DNA from 3 places in the Paenibacillus sp. FSL H8-0457 genome. Region 3 is predicted to be linked to each of the others. Evidence: riboswitches for the same ligand, from Rfam matches in the RefSeq annotation. Region 3 holds a riboswitch; each other region holds the start of a gene.
What was found. Region 3 has a riboswitch for ZMP and ZTP ahead of purT (phosphoribosylglycinamide formyltransferase 2). Riboswitches for the same ligand answer to the same signal wherever they lie in the genome.

Region 1 (7,485 bases), 160 kb from region 3:
GCAGCGTTCGGTTCAGCTCAAACATGGAGCATGCCGTTTTCACACCATCCGACATCTTGAATCCACTCTCATAGAGAACCGCTTCCGCCTCTTCATACTCGCTTACCGCTTTGAGGAACCCTTCCTTCCGCTTGACTCCGACGGCAACGTCCTTTTCCGTCACCCCGATATAGGCAATTTGACGATGTCCCATCGACAGCACGTACCGGCCCATGTCATAACCTGCGGCATAATCGTTATAGATCATGCTGTGGACATGGTCATGCTGTTGTCCGAGCAGAATGACCGGAATGCCGATCTCTTGAATCGCGGCAAGATGGGTTTCCGTCACCTGCGTGGCGAACAGAATAATGCCTGATATTTTTTGTCTGGCGAGATCATACAGCGCTTCGATCTCCCTGGATAAATCCTGGCTTGCGTTGATGATCAGAAGCTGATATCCGTGTTTTCTTAATTCTTCGTCCATGCCGGCGACAGTCTGCGATGCGGAGAAGGAGTCCAGACGCGGCATAATGGTGCCGATCATGCTCGTTTTTTTCGCTTTCAGGCTTTGCGCAAAAGAATTCGGGATATAGCCGGTTTCCTGAATAACCTGCTCAATCTTGCGGCGTGTCGCATGACTGACGGATCCTCCGTTCAAGAAACGGGAGACCGTGCTTTTGGCAACTCCGGCTTTGTGGGCAATATCGGCGATCGTGTTCTTCATGCCAAGATCTCCGGAGCCGTTAGCAGCGCAGCATCGAACGGATCATTCTCTGCAGCTCCCTGTTGTCCCGCACAACAGGCCATGATTCGTATAAACATGAATCTCTCCCCTTCGTAATTCGCTTATTCCTAACTATACCATGACGTCCAGGGGTCCGTGAAATGCGGGCTCCAAGCCTAGCATTGCATGGTCCATATTTGCTTCTATGTTCCAGGCTCTGGCATGAAATGAAGGATTCGAAGGGGATGATTCATGGGTGCAGCCTTACTTCACATACTAATGGTCAAGTGCATTCCCTTTGCCTCGGACGGTTCGCTCGGCCGATTCGACGGTATGCTTCAGCAATGTCGCTATCGTCACGGGGCCGACGCCCGCCGGTACCGGCGTGATTGCGGATGCCGCCTTGACGCAGGCTTCGTAATCGCAGTCCCCGATGTTTCCTTTATTGTAACCGGCGTCTAACACGACGGCACCCGGCTTGATCCAGTCCCCTTGAATGAAATTAGGCTTGCCTACGGCCGCAACCACAATATCCGCTTGGGACACAATCTCCCCAAGGTTCTTCGTTCTCGAATGGCAGATCGTAACCGTGGCGTTACGATTGAGCAGCATCATCGATACCGGCTTGCCCAGAATCGGACTGCGTCCGACCACCACCGCATGCTTCCCTTCGATCGGCAGGCTGTAATAGTCCATAATCGCGATAATCGCCGCCGGCGTACATGACGGGTAATCGGCGAAACCAAACGCATTTTGCGAGAACCCGAGCGTGGTTACTCCATCCACGTCTTTTTTAATGTCGATGGCATCAAAAGCCGCCCGCTCATCGATATGGTGCGGTACCGGGTGCTGAAGCAGAATACCGTGGACGTTCGGATCCTCGTTCAGTGCTTGAATCGCGGCAATCAGCTCCTCCGTCGTTGTCGATGTCTCCAGCACTACTTTTTTGGATATGATGCCAAGCCGCTCGCACGCATTTCCCTTCATCCGCACATAGGTCGCCGAAGCAGGATCATCGCCAACCAGAATCGTTGCCAGACAAGGGGTTACCCCTTGCTGTTTCAATTCCTGTACCTTCACCGTCAGTTTTGCCTTGATATTATCGGATACTTTTTTTCCATCCAAAATTACGGGTTCCTTACTCATGCTAATCCGCTCCTTCGCCATTGTATTAAAAACATAAAGAGGCAAGGCGACTCAAACGTCTCCTTACCTCTTGCCCAGGCGTACGGCATATGATCCCATGTGCTCCCTCTTGGTGACCCAAGCTACGCCAGTAACACATGGATAACTTTTTTTAATATATCACGACTTTGGACTTCGCGCCACCGGCTATGCGGCAGCCCTTTAATCGTAAAGTTTTTGATTTATTGCCTGGAATCACGTATGTTGCCGATGGTACAAGCATAGAATGTCTTAAGAACAATTCGCTCCAGGAGGCCTTGATGAGATATCCGGCGATCTTCAAAATGCTGCCCTTTATACTGCCGCTTGTGTTCGTGATTCCGGTCTTGACGATATGGCTGCAGAGGGACTTCAACCCCATATCCAGCCAAGACCTACAGCAGATTAAAACCGTCTTCACGGGCATCTTCCTTGAGGCACTTCCTTTTATTTTGCTTGGAGTGCTGCTGTCGTCCCTTCTGCAGCTGTTCGTAAAAGAGCAATGGGTGCGGCGTCTCACGCCGAAGAATCCGGTGGTTGGCGTCCTGTTCGCTTCCATGCTCGGCATCCTGTTTCCCATCTGCGAATGCGGGATGATCCCGGTCGTTCGCAGGTTGATGCTGAAAGGTATGCCCGCCTATATCGCCGTCACCTTTATCCTCAGCGGTCCTATTCTGAATCCCATTGTATTCGCATCAACGATCATGGCCTTCCGTTCGCATCCCGAAGTGATGATCGGACGAATGGGACTGGCTTTTGCAGTCGCGGTGACGACGGGTTTGCTCGTCTATGTTTTTTCAAAAAGCAGCCCCCTGAAGCGTTCTCTTCAAGAGTTCGCCGAACAGGGCTCCAGCAAGGGGGAACGTTTGTTGCATGAGCATCCCAAAACCTGGAGAAGCATGTTTGTCCACGCCGGAGACGAGCTGATCGAGATGTGCAAATATTTAGTCCTGGGTGCTTTCCTGACGGCCTGCATCCAATCCTTCATTCCGAGGGAGGAACTGCTGGCTCTGGGGAACGGTCCTGCCGCCTCCTATCTGTTCATGATGGGATTTGCCTTCATCCTGTCCCTCTGCTCAACTTCGGACGCCTTCGTGGCATCGGCATTCACGCACACCTTTACCGTCGGCCCGCTGGTTTCCTTCCTGGTTCTCGGCCCGATGCTGGATTTCAAAAGCCTGCTCATGCTGTCGGCTACCTTCAAGACCAAATTCGTGATCGGTTTAAGCCTGCTGGTGATTACGCTTGTCTTTATCGGCTCTGTAACCGTCAACGCGCTATTCGGCGGTTAGGTGTAGTAAACAAACTAGAGTGGCAATACACGAAAACGGTTGGAATAACGGCACCTTCAGGCTGTTATGCCTTCGGATATCCACTTGAGATTGGAGGTGTTCGGGACGTGAATCCCAGTCTGAGCCTGCGAAGCCACTATATACTGCGATCGCTGCTTATCGCAGCTCTGGCCGCCTATATCATGCATTTGAACGCATCAAATTCGCTGGACTATTACTTGGCTCCCCATATGCAGACCCTGCTTCTGCTCTGTCCCGTGCCGCTGTTGTTCATAGCTTTCGGCATGCTGTGGCACGCCATTGCGGGAGTTTCCGGCGAGGTGTGCGATTGCGAGCACCCCCTGCCCAGCGGACTGATCAAAAACATATCGGTTTACGGGTTATTCTCGGTGCCGCTGCTGTTCGGCCTGCTCCTGCCGGACCAAGCCCTCGGCAGCGATATGGCGGCCAAAAAAGGCATGATCTACACCTATCCGAACCCCGATGTTCGCCGTAAAACCGAGGAGCGGAATGCTCCCGCCGTATCGGGCATGGAGAAGCATGGAACGAATGATGACCTGGCGGCAGCGGAGGACATCGCACTGAACGAGCGTTTTGTTCCCAAAGACATCTACAGCGTGGAATTCGCGGAGCTGGCCAAGCGCTTATATACCTTACCCGTCATCCGAGTGGAGCCGGACATTTTCTCGGAGACCGTTGGGGCCATGGATATGTACAAACAGCATTTTCAAGGAAAGGCCATCACCGTCCAAGGATTTGTTTTCCGCGATGGACATATGAACGAAGACGCCTTCGCCGTCAGCCGCTTCCTCGTGATGTGCTGCACGGCAGACGCCGTCCCGTTCGGGGTCATTGTGCGCGACGCGAATGCTTCGTCGTTCGCGAATGACGCGTGGGTTCAGATCGATGGCACGATCCAGGTCACCACTGTGGACGGTAAGGAAACGCTGCAGATTCAAGCGGAACGGATTCAGCCGATCGAGCAGCCGTCATCCCCTTACATTTTCACGAATCCGGACTCTGTCGCAGAGTTTGATGAACTGTATTCGAATGATATCGAGACCAAGGAGGAAATCAATAAATGAACAAGATACCCGTCGTGCTGATTAGCGGATTTTTGGGGAGCGGCAAAACCACGCTGCTCCTCAGGCTGCTGGCGTATGCCGCCAAACGGCAATGGAGAACCGCCGTCCTGATGAATGAGATGGGCGAACAGGACGTGGATGGCGATATCCTGTCCGGTGAAATGCCGGATCTTCCGATCGAGAAGCTGCTTGACGGCTGCATCTGCTGCACCAAACGCGACGAGCTGGGGCAAGCCCTGAAAAGCCTGTTAGATCAAAAGCCCGATCTCGTCTTCATCGAGACGACCGGAGTGGCGAATCCTGAACAGATTCTTGAGGATTTGCAGGATCCGTCACTGGTGGATCGAATATCGATCCGTGGCAAAATCGCCTTGGCCGACTGCAGCAAATTTCTCGAGTACAACAGCTTCTTTGCATCCAGTCGCGAGCTGGTCCGTACCCTGCGGGGACAAATCAGCTTCGCGGACCGGATCATCCTGAACAAGGCGGGAGAATGCGAAGAGAAACAGATCCATAAAGTCATTACCTCCATTAGAAAAATCAATACGACGGCAAGCCTGTCCGTAACCGACTACAGCCGTTTGGATGAGCATGAAATGTTTGCGGCCCTTCAGCTAGAGCCAACGGAGAATCATAGCCATTCATCTCATTCTTCGAACCGGCAAGGGAGTCCTGCGGACCGCCTGCAAGGCAGCGCTTGGACCGGCGAAGAAGATCGGAGCAAGCTGGGTCGCCGCAACCATGAAGGAGCTTTCATTCATAATGAGCATCGCCATCGCCATGGTCATGAAGAGGAGGCCGGACACGGCAGCCATTCCTATACCGGCCTGGATACCTTGACTCTATCTGCACCGACCCCTTTCCCGCTTGAGATCAGCCTCATCGAAACCTTTCTCGCTGCACGCGGTTCCGGCCTGCTACGGGCCAAAGGATATATTCAGCTCTCCACGGGTCCCTCCCTGGTTCAGTGGGCAGGTTCACAGCTTGCCATCGAGCCCAGCACGCTGAAGCTGCAGCGCGGCTATCTTACGTTAATCGGCCATCGCCTGGATAAAACGCGCATTGTCCAGCAGTGGGAGGATTTGCTCAGCGGCGTGGTGCAGTGACATTTGAATGCATGCAGGGATATGAAAAAAAGATAAGGAGATCCTCAGGGATCTCCTTTTTTTCGGTTCGCTTATGTTTAGTCCCTGGGATAATTCACTTCCATAATATCCATAAAAGGAACCTTCGTAATGACGCCGTTCTGTTTCATATGCACCTTCCCTGTGCGGGAGTCCATTTGATCGATTTGTCCGCGGACCGCCTCTTCCCATCCCCAGACCGTCAGTACGATGATCGATTCCTCCTGATAAGCTTCCGTAAGCTGATTTCCGAGCTCTTCCAGTACAAACTCATCCCTGGTGGGTCGCTTTGGAACTTTTGCTTTTGCCATAATCTTGTCCTCCTGATTTATGTTGTTCATGCGTCAGCATTACATTTTCAATGAAAACGAATCTTTTATCCATTCTATGAATTAGGAATCTACTATCTATTATACATCAAATGCGATTCAGAATTCTCGGGCTCTCCCAGGATTCAGATTATCTGAAGGAACTATGGACTCGATTCGCTTTTTTATACAAAAGACTTGATTTTCAGAAAATAAACATATATGATTGACCCATCAACCATTGACGAGTCAATGAATTGAAGGAGGTCTTTATCATCTCTACATGCCATACACAAGACCTGCTGTACTTGCTAATGCATCTGAATAAGCACATTGCGACTCGGTTTGAACGATGTGCCGGTGTTAGTCCCAATCGGCTGGAACTCCTCTGCAAACTGACCGGCGGCGAAATTAGCCAGTCGGATCTCCAGAAGGCAGTGTCTATCGATCCAGCTGCGGTGACCCGTCATGTTCAACAGCTGGAAGCGGAAGGATTGCTTCTGCGGACGAGATGCGAGAATGACAACCGGATTACGTTGGTTCAGCTAACTGAAGTGGGCAAAAGTAAAGTCGCAGCGTTTAAGGCGGAGAAAGATCGATTTATGGAGGAACTGCAGGCAGACCTCACGGAATCAGAACGACTTGCGCTTGTTCATGCTTTACAGAAACTGAACAGCCAGATTCAACGGATGAAACACCCAAGCAAAACCGATTAACTTATAGAGACTAAAGGAGAGAATACCATGTCTGTAACGACCCTAAACAATGATTATAAAGAAATTATTACTTCCCGCCGCTCTGTGCGGGTATACGACCCATCGGTCAAAATCAGCCGTGAAGAGATGACTGAAATTTTGGAAGAAGCGACTTTGGCTCCGTCATCCGTTAATCTTCAGCCTTGGAGATTTCTTGTCGTTGATAGCCCGGAAGGAAAAGCGACGCTTGAAGAGCTGGCACCAGGGAACAAAACACAAGTTTCAACTTCTTCGGCAGTCATTGCGGTATTTGGAGATATGAACGCATTCGACAATGCAGATGAGATTATGAGCACTGCTGTGGAACGCGGTTATCTGCCGCAAGAGATAAAAGATCAGATGATGGCGAACTATACCGATCTATTCGGACGTATTCCGGCACAGGCTTTCCGCGAAATGATCCTTATCGATAGCGGCTTGGTTTCCATGCAGCTTATGCTTGCTGCCCGTGCCCGTGGATATGACACGAACCCCATCGGCGGATACGACAAATCCCGAATTGCAGAAGCATTTGGTATGGAGAAAGAACGTTATGTGCCGGTCATGCTCATCTCGGTAGGTAAAGCTGCCAAAGAAGCGCGTTTGACGACTCGTCTTCCTATTGACCGTATTGCAGAGTGGAAGTGAGGCATAGCGATGATTATTATTCATGCAGAAATGAAAGTAAACGGCGAACGAGAGGCTGAATTTCTGGAATCCGTAAAAGAACTTATTGAAGCATCCCGTGCGGAACAAGGAAATGAATCTTATAAGCTGCTCAAAGATACGGAGCAGGATAACACGTATCTCATGGTTGAACAGTGGAAAGACCAGGAAGCTGTGGGGCTCCACAATGCGAGCAGCCATTTTCAGGCGTTTGTGGCTAAAGCTCCAAAATACCTGACAGCTCCGCTAAACGTGCAGGCCTATGCAGGCCAACTGATCAACAAATAATGAAGCAAACTATATTCCGTATTAAAAAGCCAACTCGTTTAGACGAGTTGGCTTTTTTTATGCTATTACTCCATTCCATATCGGATCGAACAGATAAGCAGCCTTACAGCGATAGCTC
Region 2 (7,485 bases), 2.3 Mb from region 3:
ATCTTTGAGAACATCGGCATGTTTATCGGGTTGATGCCTTTGACGGGAATCACCTTGCCTTTCATCAGTTACGGCGGAACATCGCTCATCATTAATATGGCGTGCCTCGGGGTTGCCATGAGCGTGAAGCTGCACGGACAGGAAGTGGAGGAGGATATGCCGAATCCGCAAACATACCGTTCCGCGCCAACCAAACAGGCTTAACGCGGGTGATTAGGGTTTAGAATCGGAGAGATGCTATCGAAAGCAGCATCTCTTTTGTTTTTCTCCGGTATTCTGGAAAGAGGATCATGAATTGTGTTAGGGGTGAAAATCTTTTAGAATAATTCATTAGGGGCTTGCATGGCAGGATCCCTGAAAATCTTGACCGTAATGCCACCTTCAGATTTGGGTTTATGGAATGATGAGTATCAACGACGATAAGGCAAAGGCAAACTTTCTTTTCGAATAATCGTTATATGCCTGTATAGGCAAACCGGGGGTTCGTGTCTCCGGGCACAGGGGGATCAAAGCATGCTTCAGAAATTCAAGAAGATGGATTACGTTATTGTTTTCGTACTGGTTTTGATGATGGGTATCAGCATTACGTCCATATACAGCACGACCGTCGACACCAAGTTCGAAGGCTCTCATATCCGCATGATTGCTTTTTACATTGTCGGCTTCATGGCTTTTTTCGGAATTAGCCTGCTGGATTACCGGCTACTGATTAAATATGCCAAATATATATACTTAGGCGGTCTAGCCGTGCTGGTCCTCGTGATGTTTATCGGTAAGGATATTAACGGCGCCCAAGGCTGGATTTACATTGGCAGTTTAAGTATACAGCCTGCTGAATTGTTCAAGCTGATCCTGATCATATTTCTTTCTTTTGTATTGGTGCGAAAAAACAAACCGCTGCTGTCCTTCTGGAAGGACGTCGTTCCGATCGGACTGTTGGCGTTCGTGCCTTTCGTGCTCGTCATGGCTCAGAATGACCTGGGGAACGCGCTTAGCTATGTCATCATTTTGCTGGGACTGCTATGGATCGGGAACGTCAAGTTCTCCCATGCGCTGATCGGGCTTGTATTGGTGGCAGGAGTGGCCTTCGGCGGCGCCCAGGCTTACATTCATTATCATGATGAACTGCTGGAATCGAAAATACTGAAGCCGCACTGGGTGGAACGGATTGATCCGTGGCTGTATCCGGAGAAAGCGACCGCCAAGGCCAGTTATCATACGACGAATGCGAAGCTTGCCATCGCCTCTGGCGGCATGAGCGGCGAAGGCTACATGCAGGGGTCGTCGATACAGTCGGGCCGAGTGCCTTATGCGTACTCCGACTCCATCTTTGTGCAGATTGCCGAGGAGTTCGGTTTTATCGGTTCCTCCGTCCTGCTGCTGTTGTATTTCATCCTGATCCATCGGCTGATCCTGATCTCCCTGGAATCCCGGGAGCGAGCGGGACCGTTTCTAATCATAGGAATCGTGGCCATGTTTTTATATCAGATCTTCGAGAATATCGGGATGTTTATCGGTTTGATGCCGCTGACGGGGATTACGCTGCCCTTCATCAGTTACGGGGGAACGTCCCTTGTGATTAGCATGGCGAGTCTCGGGGTCGCCATGAGCGTCAAGCTGCATGGTCAGGAAGTGGAGGAAGATATGCCGGATCCGCATGCTTATCGCCCGGCGGCCGCTAAGCAGCAGGCTTAGATGATGGTCGGGTGGAACTTCGCCGCGGTCTGGGTGCAGTTATTATGAATATAACCAAAACCGAATCGTCATTGGTATGAGAAGATGCCGTTCCCATGGGGACGGCATCTTTTTTTGTCAAAGTCGTGATGCGCCAATCTATGAATTTTTTTCGATTTGCTAGATTCCACGTTTATATCTTTTTCAGGCGGACATACTGATAGCATCATAGAGTTTCGTTCATAGAGAGGCGGTTGTCCGAGATGACAAATTATAGTGAAACCCTCCGTATTATCGTAAAAAAAATGGTTGTGCTCTTATCCTGCATGTTTATGGTCATCATGGCTTGGGAGGGACAGCAGATCGATGCTTCCGTTGTCGGCGGTCCGATCCCTCAAGAATCGATACGGCTTCGCATTCTCGCGAATTCAGATAATCCGTCCGATCAGCTCGTCAAAAGAGAGATTCGTGACGCGGTCGTTGAGCAAATGCAGCTCTGGGTCCTGCAGCTGGAGAACCCGCAAAGCCTGGAAGACGCCAAGGCATTAACCCGGCAGCATCTTCCGGAAATCCGTCAGCTGGTGGGTGAAGAGCTGAGAAAAAGAGGAATCACCTACAATTACCATGTAGAGCTTGGCGTCGTGCCGTTCCCGACCAAATTGTACGGGGGCACGGTGTATCCGGCGGGCGATTACGATGCGCTGCGGATTACGTTAGGCGAAGGCCAAGGACAAAACTGGTGGTGCGTCCTGTTCCCGCCGCTTTGTTTCATTGACGGCGGCAGCGGGGATGCGGCAGCCCAGCCTGTAGAGACGGGGATCCAAACGGTGTCCGCCGATGCGGGCGACGCTTCTCCGGAGGAAGCGCCGAAGAAGGCAAGCGAAAGCAAGCCTGAGGTCCGCTTCTTCCTGTGGGATATGTTCCTGGGCCTCTGGAATTGGGTGGCAAGCTTGTTCTAGGATGATCCCGCGTATGGATTTCCAATACGGATCGGGTATGATAAACTTGGATGAAGAAGAGTGCTTTCTCTTTGGCGCGACTGGTTTGAATGGGAACCGGCACGGGACTGAAGAACGAGAAGCGCTTTTTCTTTTGGATCATAGGCAAAACGAGTTTGGGTGTTTATATATTTCATATACAGAAAGCTTGGGATAGGTATGGAACAGAACGGGAATGGCAAGGAACGCAACCTGCAGCGGGAACAAGGCTCCCGGAATGCTGCATCGAAACCAACCAAAGTGTGGCACGTCTTAAGCTCCCTCTCCAAGGAGAACCTCGGGTCCGAGAAGGAAGCGAAGCAGGCGCTGCACGAAGCAGGACAGGTGCTTGCACAGGGCGGTACGGTGGCTTTTCCGACGGAAACGGTGTACGGACTTGGTGCTGACGCCGGCAATACGGAGGCGGTCGAGCGCATCTTCGCCGCCAAGGGTCGGCCATCGGACAATCCATTAATCGTGCATATCTCGGAGCTGGCTCAGCTTGACGGCTTGGTCCAACAGGTGAACGAGACGGAGCGGGCGCTGATGGCGTCGTTCTGGCCCGGACCGCTGTCGCTGGTGCTGCCCGTGAAACCGGGCGCCGTATCGCCTCGCGTGACGGCCGGGCTCGATACGGTTGCCGTGCGGATGCCGGATCACCGCGTGGCGCTGGCTCTGATCAGCGCCGCCGGTTGTCCGCTCGCCGCACCGAGCGCGAATCGCTCCGGCCGGCCAAGCCCGACGCTGGCCAGCCATGTGCTGGAGGATCTGGCGGGGGCGATCGACGGCGTGCTCGACGGCGGCCCGGCCGGGGTGGGCGTCGAGTCGACGGTGGTGCAGGTCGGCGAAGACGGTGCCGTCACGGTGCTCCGCCCGGGCGGCGTCACGGCCGAGCAGCTTGCCGCGGTGGCGGCAAGCGTGCGCCAGGACCCGGCGCTGCAGCGCGCCGCCGGGGAGGCGGAGAGCCCGGCGCCGCGCTCGCCGGGCATGAAGTACACGCACTACGCACCGAAGGGTGCGATGTGCGTGGTGCAGGGCCCGCGTGCCGACGCGGTGTCGGCACGCATCGCGGCCGAGCTCGAGGCGGCGGCCCGGCGCGGGGAGGTGACCGGCGTGCTGTCGTTCGACGAGCACATCGGTCACTACCGCGCGGACGTTGCCGTCTCGCTCGGCAGCCTGGCCGCGCCGGAGGAAGCGGCCCGCCGGCTGTACGCCGGCCTGCGCCGCTTCGATGAAGAAGGCGCGACCTTCATCCTGGCCGAAGCGTGCCCGGAGCAGGGGCTTGGCGCAGCCGTCATGAACCGGCTGCTGAAGGCCGCGGGACATCACATCATCCACGTCAATGCCGATGCCGATTGAACGGTTTTAGCATGATTTCCCCCTTGTCCGCATATGGTGTACAAGACCATGGGACTTGGGGGAATGGGGATGTTGGAGGCGTCTGTCCAATCGGGACAGCTTGCGGCGATTCTGCTGATGGCGGTTGCACTCGGGCTAGACGCATTTTCGCTTGGCATCGGAGTCGGAATGAGAGGCGGCATGCGTTTAGGCCATATGCTGGGCATCAGCTTCATGATCGCATTGTTTCACATGCTTATGCCGCTGGCGGGCTTGTTTGCCGGCCGCTATGTAGGCATGCTGCTGGGGCACGTCACAGGGTTTGCGGCCGGCGGGCTGCTTCTCCTGCTGGGTGGACATATGCTGTATAATGCTTGGCGGGGCGGGGAAGGTCAGCGCATTCATCCTACCGCGTTCTTCGGCATGCTGCTGTTTTCGCTCAGCGTCAGCATCGACTCCTTCTCGGTAGGCGTTTCGCTTGGAATGTTCGTGGATGATGTGCTGCTGATCGTGATCTCCTTCGGCGTCGTTGGCGGTTTGCTGTCCATTCTCGGCCTGCTGCTCGGCCGTCAGGTGAGCAACAAGCTGGGAGAGTACGGTGAAATGCTGGGCGGACTGATTTTGATCATCTTTGGCGTGATGTTTATCTTTTGACGCAATATTTGTTACAATAATCCCAAAACAACCTACAACGGGGAGGTACGGGACCGTGAAAAATATATTGTTTGTCTGCACGGGGAATACGTGCCGCAGCCCAATGGCGGAAGGGATGCTGCGCAAGCTCGCCAAACAGCGGGGCATTCCGCTGGAAACGCAATCCGCCGGCGTCTCGGCCGTAGACGGCATGCCGGTATCCCGTCATGCGGAATCGATACTGCGGGATCAGGATATTCAAGATCGCTTGGTATCTAAGCCGCTGACTCCGAATCTGGTGGAATGGGCAGACCTGATTCTGACGCTGACCCAGTCGCATAAGCAGTATGCGATTCGGCAGTTCCCGCATGCCGCCGACAAGATGCACACGCTGAAGGAATTTGTGGAGGATGACCGGCGGGTGCTGGATGATCTGCGGGAGCAGGACAGCCTGTACGCAACGCTCGAGCTGGCCAGATCGCTGGGCCGCGATGTCAGCGACCGCGACCGGGAGCGTCTGATCGAGCTGCGCCAGCGCATTCCGAGCTTCGATATCTCCGATCCCTTCGGCGGCTCGCGGGAGGAGTACGAGGCGACGGCGGCGGAGATTCGGACGGCGCTCTTCCGCCTGCTGGACAAGCTGGAAGCGGATCAGCATAAATAGGATCGGCTTCCACGGAAGCGAAGAGTAAATCTGGATCCGGGCTCAATATGGCTAAAAAAGCCGCTTGCCTTTCGCAGGGTATTGCTTTAAGATGAAGGTGAAAAACATGAATCCGATGTAACTGGCGACGAAGTGGATGAAACCACGATGGAGCATCGGAATATACGGCCGGTCGCCTGGGCAAAGAGCATTTGGAGCACAATACGTGCGCCGACTGCTCTTTTTTCGTCTTTTGCGTGGAGTTTGGGTTATAATGAAACAAGCTAAAACGCAAAAGCGAACATTCGAGGGGGTTTTTCATAGATGAAAATTGCATTGGGTACCGATCATGCCGGCATTCGTCTGAAAGAGGAGATCGTGGAGGTCATTCGGGGTCTTGGACACGAGGTGGAGGATCTTGGCTGCGGCTGTTCCGATTCCGTGGATTATCCCGATTACGCGCTTCCGGTGTGCGAGAAGGTGGTCTCGGGTGAAGCGGATCGGGGCATCCTGATCTGCGGAACGGGAATCGGCATGAGCATTGCCGCCAACAAGGTGCCGGGCATCCGCTGCGCGCTGACGCATGATGTATTTTCGGCCAAAGCCACGCGTGAGCATAATGACAGCAACGTGATTGCGCTGGGCGAGCGCGTCGTCGGCCCCGGGCTTGCTGCCGAGATCGTCAGCGCATGGCTGACAACGGATTTCAGCCAGGGCGAACGTCATGTCGGCCGCGTAAACAAGATCAAGGCCATCGAGGAGCGTTACCTGAAGAGCGAATCGCGATAGGTCGACGCGTAAAGCTGCTGCGGTTATTGCGTATGGAATGAAGCATCTTCTGTGAAAAAATTCATCGGGAGGACTGTGACATGACGGATATCTCCAAGGTTTCCTTGAGCGAACAGACGGCGCGGATCGTCCGCGAGCTGGCCGAAGCGGCAGCCTTAGGACCGGGCAAGGTGCTGGTCATCGGAGCCAGCACCAGTGAAGTGGTCGGACGCCGGATCGGCACAGGCGGCGCTCTTGAAACGGCGCAGCAGCTTCTTCAGGGCATTGCCGAGGTTCAAGCGGAATTCGGCTTCGCTGTAGCCTATCAATGCTGTGAGCATTTGAACCGGGCGCTAGTCATGGAGCGGGGACTGCTTGAAGAGCTGCGCCTGACGGAAGTGGCGGCTGTACCGATTCCGGGGGCGGGAGGCTCCATGGCCTCGGCGGCGTATCGGAGTATGAAGGAGCCCTGCCTTGCGGAATCCATTGAGGCCCATGCGGGTGTCGATATCGGCGAGACGCTGATCGGCATGCATTTGCGGAGAGTGGCGGTTCCGTTCAGGCCGAGCGAGCGTTATATCGGCGATGCGCGCGTAACGGCGGCTTACACCCGGCCGAAGCTGATCGGTGGGGAACGCGCCGTGTACCGGCTTGAGCAGCGGGATGATTCCACAATGTGCGATTGATTCGAATGAGAGCTCGCTTTAGTCATTAGGTAAACTTGTAGTCTTGACTTGGCAAGAGAAAATAACGATTGATTATGGGAGGATATGAACATGATGGAACATTTGCGGAAGAATGACCCGGCTGTATTGGAAGCGATGGATTTGGAACTGAAGCGTCAACGCAGCAACATTGAGCTGATTGCCTCCGAGAACATCGTCAGCGAAGCGGTTATGGAAGCCATGGGGACGGTGCTGACGAATAAATATGCGGAAGGCTACCCTGGCAAGCGTTATTACGGCGGCTGTGAGCGAGTGGATATCGTGGAGGATATCGCCCGCGACCGCGCGAAGGAATTGTTCGGTGCCGAGCATGCCAACGTTCAGCCGCACTCCGGCGCCCAAGCGAACATGGCGGTGTATTTGGCTGCGCTCAAGCCTGGAGATACCGTGCTCGGCATGAACCTGGCCCACGGCGGCCATTTGACTCACGGAAGCCCGGTTAACGCGTCCGGCCTTCTGTACAATTTCGTTGCATACGGCGTGCAGGAAGACACGTTCCTTATCGATTACGACGAAGTCCGCAAAGCGGCTTTCAAACACCGTCCTCGTCTGATCGTGGCGGGTGCAAGTGCATATCCTCGCATCATTGATTTCGAGAAGCTTGCTGCCATCGCGAACGACGTAGGCGCATTGTTCATGGTCGATATGGCTCATATTGCGGGTCTCGTTGCCGCGGGTCTTCACCCGAATCCGGTTCCGCATGCCCATTTCGTAACCACCACGACGC
Region 3 (7,485 bases):
TCATATTGTATGATTAACGTGAACCCCGTGACCATCTTTTCCTGCCCGTCCAGGCAGCGTATCAGATAATCGACGCTTCCGATTTCTCCGCTCTCGGCATACGTTGCCCTGCGTTTCATCAATGTGTGATGATACGATGCGTCGACGATCACGTCGGTTGAAATGCCCAGCACGTCACGGAGGTGCATCGCATTGACGAGCCGGAGCGCGGCAGAATTAACATAATGCACAATGCCTTTTTTAGTTATGAGTACGGAGAGAGGGAGCTCTTCCAGCAGCTGCAGAAACGAATTTTCCTTCTCGTTCAGCTTCTGTTCCTTCTGCTCCAGCTGTTTCATGAGCTGTCTCAGCAGCGTTCGATCCTCGAATTGTACCAAGTATCCCTTGGGCCCCCGCTCCGGATCGTGATCAACGCTGCAGCGTGCACTAAGGTATAACTCGCGATCAGACGGATGACGGTAAGCATATTCAACCGGGGGGATGGATGGCTGATGACCCTGGGCAGCCCTAGCGTTCTGAATCACTCGATTCAATAACTCGCGGAGGCTGTTTTCTTCTTGCGGCGCCCCGGCAGTTAACTCCTGCGGCGAGCAACCCAACAGATCACATAGTGCCGAATTGACCTTAAGAATCGTTCCATCTAGCGATACCAAAGCCATACCGATTACAGATTGTTCAAAGGCAAAATCATGATTAGGGGTGGAATAGGGCAGCACTGCAAGTCTCCTTTCAAATTTCTGGGAGGAATTGAATGTACCCATATTATAAGTGGGGCGATTTCATTCATCAATCCTTTAAAGCGATAGATCTAAGCAGGATATCTTTTTTTGCGTAAAATGTCAGTATCATCCATCCCATCATCTACTGATTGAAAGCATGTGCGCCCTATAGCTTCGAATCATCCATTCAAGCATGGCAAGGAAGCGAATGCGTCCCGCCACTCTTGAGGAGAAACCTGTTACGTCCATGATTTAAAGTTTCTCAGCCTTTGAATGCTTGATCCAAAGATAGCTTGAGCTCATCCGTAATGGGGCCCATCGGCAGGCGCAGGGTGTCGGATGAGATAAGGCCTTGCTTGGCAAGAAGCCATTTTAGCGGAGCTGGATTGGATTCTGCGAACAACTGATGAATAACGGGAAGCAGCACTTCAAACTCCTTTTCGGAACGAGAATAATCCCCTTGGGCAGCTAATTGATACACACGAATAAAAGCCTCGGTATTCACATTGGCCGACGCCAAAATGCCCCCGGATGCACCATGACGCAGCATCTCATGAAAGCGGACATCGTCCCCGCATAGAACAGGCTTCGTATCGTATGGAGACAAGCTTCTCATAAGCTCCGTACTCGCAGTGCTGTCCTTCATTCCGATGACACCGGGGATCTCCATGATTCTTCGAATGGCATCGACCGGTAAGGAAATTCCAGTGCGCGAAGGAACTTCGTACAAAATAACCGGTATCCCCACCTCCGCGACTTTGCAGAAATGTTGTATAATGCCCTCAATCGAAGGGCGGCTGTAATACGGCGTGACCACCAATACCGCGTCTGCCCCGATATGTCCTGCCCATTCCGTCCGCTTCATGCTGGAGAACGTATCGTTGGTACCCGTACCAATAATGACCGGCAATTGCCGCCCGTCCAGACCTTTTCGCGTTTCCTCCACCACTTGAACGACCTCTTCCCAAGTTACCGTCGGCGCCTCTCCGGTCGTACCGTTGATGATCAATCCTTGAATGTCATGGGATAACAAATTCTCCAAATAACGATGATAAGACGGAACATCCAATGCGTATTCATGTGAAAAGGGAGTGACCACCGGAACATAAATACCTCTCAAATCTTGCGGACTCAACATGATCTTTCCTCCATTTCATGAATTGTGGCTTTACTTTACCATGGGAATCGGGATCGGTGTTATCTATAATAATAGATAGTTATTATCAATATTATTGATGAGGAGAGAGCGATGGAACTGATCTATCTGCAAACCTTCAGGGAGGTTGCTGTTCGAAAGAGCTTTACTAAAGCTGCTGACGAATTGGGTTATGCACAATCCAGCGTTACCACCCAGATTCAGAAGCTGGAGAAGGAATACGGCGTCAAGCTGTTTGAACGGTATGGCAGAGGCCTGCGCCTGACGAAGTCAGGGGAGGAGCTGTTCAAGTATGCTGTCCAAATGCTGGATCTGTTCCAGCAGTCTAAGGAAAAGCTGACGAAACAAGGCGGGGGCATCTTATCGATTGGAACGATCGATTCGCTTGCCGCATATTTTCTTCCATCCGTCCTTCATCGGCTAAGACAGGAGCATGAAGATCTTGCCATCCGCTTGCAAACGGATCGTGAAGATAGCATCGTCAGTAAGGTAAGAGAGGGTGAGTACGATCTCGGGCTTATTCTGGAGAACAAACCGGAAGACACTTCATTGAATTGGATCCCGATCCGGGAAGAGCCCCTCCATCTGATTGCCCATCCGGATCATCCGCTTCTCAGGTTGCCCGTCATCGAGCTGGAGTATCTGGCTGATTACGAATGGATTATGACCGAGGATACTTGCAATTACCGGATCATGTTGGAAAAAGTGCTGCGCGCCAGCGGAGCTCCCGTCCGTATTGGTTTGGAATTGGGCAACCCCGAGGCAATCAAAAGATATATCATGTCCGGTACCGGCATCTCACTATTGCCGAGAATGGTAGCAGAGGAGGAAATCAAGAGGGGAGAGCTGGCGATTCTTCCCTTTCAACACCCTGACATTCGACTGGACATCCAGATTGTCATTCATCCTAAGAAATGGCTGTCACACTCGCTTCGGGATATGATCGAAATGTTGAAGTCTAAATCTTAAAGACGCAGGCTGATATTGCATTTAACGAAAAGATTCAGTATCATTTATGTAACAATGTATAGGTTTATGTGTGACTGGCGTAGCATGGGGAACCATGAGGGAGCACATGAATGACAACGGCCGTACGCCTGGGCAGAGGTAAGGGAGTTTATTTCCCTTACCTCTTTATTATTTTCTTGGGCTTCTATCGTCTCTGAAACTATGAAAAGGGGATAAAACAACGATGTTCAAAACGAAAAAAATATTGCTGCTGGGATCCGGAGAACTAGGGAAAGAAGTCGTAATTGAAGCACAACGATTGGGTGTCCAAACCGTAGCCGTCGATCGTTATGCCGATGCTCCTGCCATGCACGTTGCCGATCACAGCCATGTGATCGATATGCTGGACGGAGAGAAGCTGCGCGCTATTATTGAGTTGGAAAAGCCGGACCTGATCGTTCCGGAGATTGAAGCGCTGGCTACTGCGGAGCTGGTGAAGCTGGAGGATGAGGGGTATCGGGTGATTCCTACCGCCAGAGCCGCAAAGCTTACGATGGACCGTGAAGGGATCCGCCGGTTGGCATCAGAGGAGTTGGGACTGCCGACTGCGGACTATCGATTTGCCGATACCTATGAGGAATTCAAGCAGTCTGTCCTGGACATGGGTTTTCCGTGCGTGATCAAACCGCTGATGAGCTCCTCCGGCAAAGGTCAAAGCGTGTGCCGTTCGGAAGGGGATATCGAGTCCTGCTGGAACATCGCCATGGAAGGCGGCCGCGTGCAGAACGGAAGGGTGATCATTGAGGAATTCATTTCATTCCAGTCGGAAATCACGCTTCTGACCGTCCGCTCCGTCAATGGAACAAGCTTCTGTGCGCCGATCGGGCATATTCAGGAAAGCGGAGATTATATCGAATCGTGGCAGCCGCACGATATGTCTGAAGCGCAAATCGAGGAAGCTAAATATATTGCGCGGAAGATTACCGACGAGCTTGGCGGATACGGCTTGTTCGGCGTTGAATTGTTTTTGGCCGAGGATAAGGTATACTTCAGCGAGGTATCCCCGCGTCCGCATGATACTGGGCTGGTTACGCTGGTCACGCAAAATCTATCCGAATTTGCGCTTCATGTCCGTGCCATTCTCGGGTTTCCGATACCAGAGATCGAATTGATCACGCCGGGAGCCAGCCGCCCCCTGAAAGCCGGCCGAGAGCTGGAAGACTATACGATTACAGGCGCCGAGCAAGCGCTGGCCGTTCCGAATACGCAGCTTCGCATGTTCGGCAAACCGGTAACCAAGGTCGGAAGACGAGTAGCAGTCGCGCTGTCAACCGCCGGCGATGTCGAAGAAGCGCGGTCACGTGCGAAGCTGGCCTTGGATAAGCTTGCCGTCGAAGAGGCATAAACATCGGAATTCCATAGGGATATCACATGTCATCATGTTGAAAAAGGCCAACCGAAATGACCGGTTGGCCTTTTCAGTTATAGAGAAATCAGGGATCCAAATGGAGTACAAACTCTTCTGATCACGAGTACTTGCTTTTAGTTTTGATTTCGGGAATAAATAGGGAGAAATTTATGTTCTTTCATGATAAGATACACAAGAATACAAACGACCCTCACCCATTATAATGTTTCCATTCGATGCGATAAGCGCTGCTTGGAGCATAATATTTCAAATAAATCTCTAGAGGAACGTTTATTGAAGGCATAGGAGAATCTACATGAGAGACATGACGCAAGGAAGTCCGATCAAGCTGATTATCATGTTTACCATCCCGCTTTTGATCGGTAATATTTTTCAACAATTTTACAACATGGCAGACACCCTTATCGTGGGACGTACCATTGGCGTGAACGCACTTGCAGCCGTTGGCTCGACAGGCAGCATTTTGTTTTTTGTCATCGGCTTTGCCCAGGGATTGACGGCTGGCTTGTCTATCATAACGGCACAGCGTTTTGGAGCTAAGGATATCGCAGGCGTCCGCAAAAGCGTGGGAACGAGTGTATGGATCAGTCTGGTGTTCACGGTATTCCTCACTATCGTGAGCGTTATATTTACGAGACCCGTCCTCGTCATGATGAACACCCCTGCCGAAATTTTGGATGATGCGTATTCGTATCTGATTGTCATTAACTGGGGCGTCGGCGCGGCCGTTCTGTTTAATTTGCTGGCTAACCTGCTCCGCGCTCTCGGCGACAGCCGGACGCCGCTTCTCTTCCTGGTCGTTGCAAGCATTCTGAACATCGTGCTCGACCTCTTATTCATTCTCGTATTTAAGATGGGAGTCGCCGGAGCCGGACTTGCCACGGTTGTATCGCAGCTGTTCTCCTGCCTGCTCTGTCTGATCTACATTCATAAGAAGGTCCCGCTCCTTCAATTCAAGAATGCCGACTGGTCCATCGATTGGAAATTTATTCGCCAGCATATGTGGGTAGGTTTTCCGATGGGCTTCCAAGCCTCCATTATCGCCATCGGAGCCATTATTCTGCAGATCACGCTAAACGGTCTCGGGGCAACAGCCGTTGCGGCTTATACCGCGGCTCAGAAGATTGATATGCTCGCCACGCAGCCGATGAGTTCCTTCGGGATTACGATGGCGACTTTTGCCGCTCAGAACTTCGGAGCGAATCGCATAGACCGGATCAAACTGGGGGTTAAGCAGTGTATTTGGCTCTCAGGATCATTCAGCATCGTCGTGGGCCTGCTGGTTATATTCGCGGGTCCTGCCGCCGTCAGCCTTTTTGTGGGTCAAGGCCAAGAGGAATTGCTGTCGCTCAGCAGGCTGTATTTCTTATCGAACGGCAGCACCTATCTGCTTCTGTCGCTGCTCTTCATCTACCGCTTCACGCTTCAGGGGCTTGGTCAGAGCTTAATTCCCACTGTGGCGGGCATCATGGAGCTGATCATGCGGGTACTGGCTGCTATCTTCCTGACCGCGCAGATCGGCTTCCTCGGTGCAAGCCTGGCAAATCCGCTGGCTTGGCTGGGCGCCGTCATCCCGCTCGGCATCGCTTACTATCTGAGCATCAAGAGGTTAAGCACGCCGGTAAAACCCGTCTCCGTACCCGTTCAGGCGTAAGGAATGCTGCACAATCGAATTCGGAACGAATCATGACTCCAGGAACAGGGAAGCACTGTTTCGCTGGAGTCGTGCATTCGTTCTTTTTTTTGTTACAAAAAACATAATGTGGAAGATTCCCAATTTGGGTGCGGCGAGGTAAGATCACTATAGATTCAGTTTGCAACCGAACAGGACAGAAACGGGAGGGGTCGCATTGTATAAAGTGCTGTTAGTGGATGATGAAGCCGATGTGAGAGAAGGCCTCGTTCAGGAAATCCAATGGGAAGCCTGCGGATTCGAGATCAAGGGGACGGCGGAGAACGGAAGAGAGGCCGTGGAGGCTGCGGAGCGGTTGGAGCCGGATGTCGTTATTACTGATATCAGTATGCCCTTTCAGGATGGACTGCAGCTGGCCTCATGGCTAAGGGAGCATCAGCCGCTGTGCAAAATCGTGATTTTGACCGGCTATGACGAATTTGATTACGCCCGCCAAGCGATTACGCTCAGCGTGGATGAGTATTTGCTCAAGCCGTTCTCTGCCGAAAGCTTCATGGAGTTATTAGGCAAGATCAAGGACAAAATCGATATGGAGGTGGCGGAGCGTGAGGACGTGCGCCAATTGAAGGAGCATTACCGGACAAGCCTGCCTTTGCTTCGGGAATCGTTCCTGGCTTCGCTCTTAACCCGGAAACTGCCCCTCTCTATCATAGAGGAGAAAACTCGGAATTACGGCCTTCCGCTGAACGGCGCCTGTTATCTCGCCGCGGTGCTGGCTTTATATCCGGCGGCTGAGCATAAGGAGAGTGCTCCATCAAGCTCCCTGCGGCATTCCGGCGATATGGACTTGATGCTGCACGCCATGCTGAACATTGCGAAAGAGCTGATGGATCCCCTTTCATTTGGAAGCGCATTCATACACCAGGATAACATCGTGTTTTTGATTACGAATGACGGCTGCGAGGACGAGTCGTGGTTTGGCGACCTGCAGGTGGCACTGGACCGTTTGCTCAAAAGCATTCTTCACTATCTGAAGTTGCCGGTTACGATCGGCGTGGGCTCCAGGGTCCGGACCCTGTCCGATCTTAAGCACTCCTACCAGGATGCGCTGCTGGCGCTGGACTACCGGCTGATTCTCGGCGCCGAGAAAGTCATCTTCATTGATGACGTGGAGAGTCCGAGGCAAGATGGGGTCCGTCTGGACGAATTGCAGGAGCAAGCGCTGATCCGCAATCTTAAGCTCGGAACCGCGGAGGAATTAAGTGAAGCGATTACGCACATATTCGATGAGCTGATCGGAGCATCCTGCACGATTCAAGAGGTTCAGATCTATCTCCTGGAAGTCGTAACGGCCATACTTCGAACGGCTAAGGAATCCGGGATCGAGCTTGAGGAGATGTTTGGAGCGGGGTATCAGCTGCATGCCGAGATTTTCAAGTTTTCCGGGCTACAGGAGGCTAAAGCTTGGCTTCAGGATGTCAGTTTGGCCATCCGCAAGCAAATCTCCAGCTCCAGGCAGCATGCCTATAAAGACATCGTGGAGAAAGCGCTCCAATACACGCGGGAGCATTACGGCGACCCGGATATATCGCTGCAGAAG

Region 1: it holds a riboswitch for ZMP and ZTP, as region 3 does, so the genes downstream of both, MHI43_RS19630 (tetrahydrofolate dehydrogenase/cyclohydrolase catalytic domain-containing protein) here and purT (phosphoribosylglycinamide formyltransferase 2) in region 3, are expected to answer to the same signal.
Region 2: it holds a riboswitch for ZMP and ZTP, as region 3 does, so the genes downstream of both, rpiB (ribose 5-phosphate isomerase B) here and purT (phosphoribosylglycinamide formyltransferase 2) in region 3, are expected to answer to the same signal.

Annotation. Positions count from the first base shown of each region.
Region 1 is NZ_CP150293.1:4,458,626-4,466,110, forward strand. Features, by position in the region: gene MHI43_RS19625 (LacI family DNA-binding transcriptional regulator) at 1-706, opposite strand, end outside; gene MHI43_RS19630 (tetrahydrofolate dehydrogenase/cyclohydrolase catalytic domain-containing protein) at 983-1,852, opposite strand; ZMP/ZTP riboswitch at 1,918-1,997, opposite strand; gene MHI43_RS19635 (permease) at 2,152-3,162, shown strand; gene MHI43_RS19640 (TIGR03943 family protein) at 3,270-4,247, shown strand; gene MHI43_RS19645 (GTP-binding protein) at 4,244-5,353, shown strand; gene MHI43_RS19650 (YolD-like family protein) at 5,431-5,682, opposite strand; gene MHI43_RS19655 (MarR family transcriptional regulator) at 5,994-6,395, shown strand; gene MHI43_RS19660 (nitroreductase family protein) at 6,423-7,061, shown strand; gene MHI43_RS19665 (putative quinol monooxygenase) at 7,071-7,367, shown strand; gene MHI43_RS19670 (GTP-binding protein) at 7,471-7,485, opposite strand, start outside.
Region 2 is NZ_CP150293.1:6,638,189-6,645,673, reverse strand. Features, by position in the region: gene MHI43_RS30045 (FtsW/RodA/SpoVE family cell cycle protein) at 1-204, shown strand, start outside; gene MHI43_RS30040 (FtsW/RodA/SpoVE family cell cycle protein) at 514-1,695, shown strand; gene spoIIR (stage II sporulation protein R) at 1,938-2,633, shown strand; gene MHI43_RS30030 (L-threonylcarbamoyladenylate synthase) at 2,832-4,010, shown strand; gene MHI43_RS30025 (manganese efflux pump) at 4,080-4,643, shown strand; gene MHI43_RS30020 (low molecular weight protein arginine phosphatase) at 4,699-5,286, shown strand; ZMP/ZTP riboswitch at 5,394-5,475, shown strand; gene rpiB (ribose 5-phosphate isomerase B) at 5,590-6,054, shown strand; gene MHI43_RS30010 (TIGR01440 family protein) at 6,135-6,719, shown strand; gene glyA (serine hydroxymethyltransferase) at 6,810-7,485, shown strand, end outside.
Region 3 is NZ_CP150293.1:4,301,823-4,309,307, reverse strand. Features, by position in the region: gene MHI43_RS18875 (PAS domain-containing sensor histidine kinase) at 1-716, opposite strand, end outside; gene dapA (4-hydroxy-tetrahydrodipicolinate synthase) at 982-1,857, opposite strand; gene MHI43_RS18865 (LysR family transcriptional regulator) at 1,969-2,844, shown strand; ZMP/ZTP riboswitch at 2,905-2,985, shown strand; gene purT (phosphoribosylglycinamide formyltransferase 2) at 3,068-4,228, shown strand; gene MHI43_RS18855 (MATE family efflux transporter) at 4,548-5,906, shown strand; gene MHI43_RS18850 (response regulator) at 6,103-7,485, shown strand, end outside.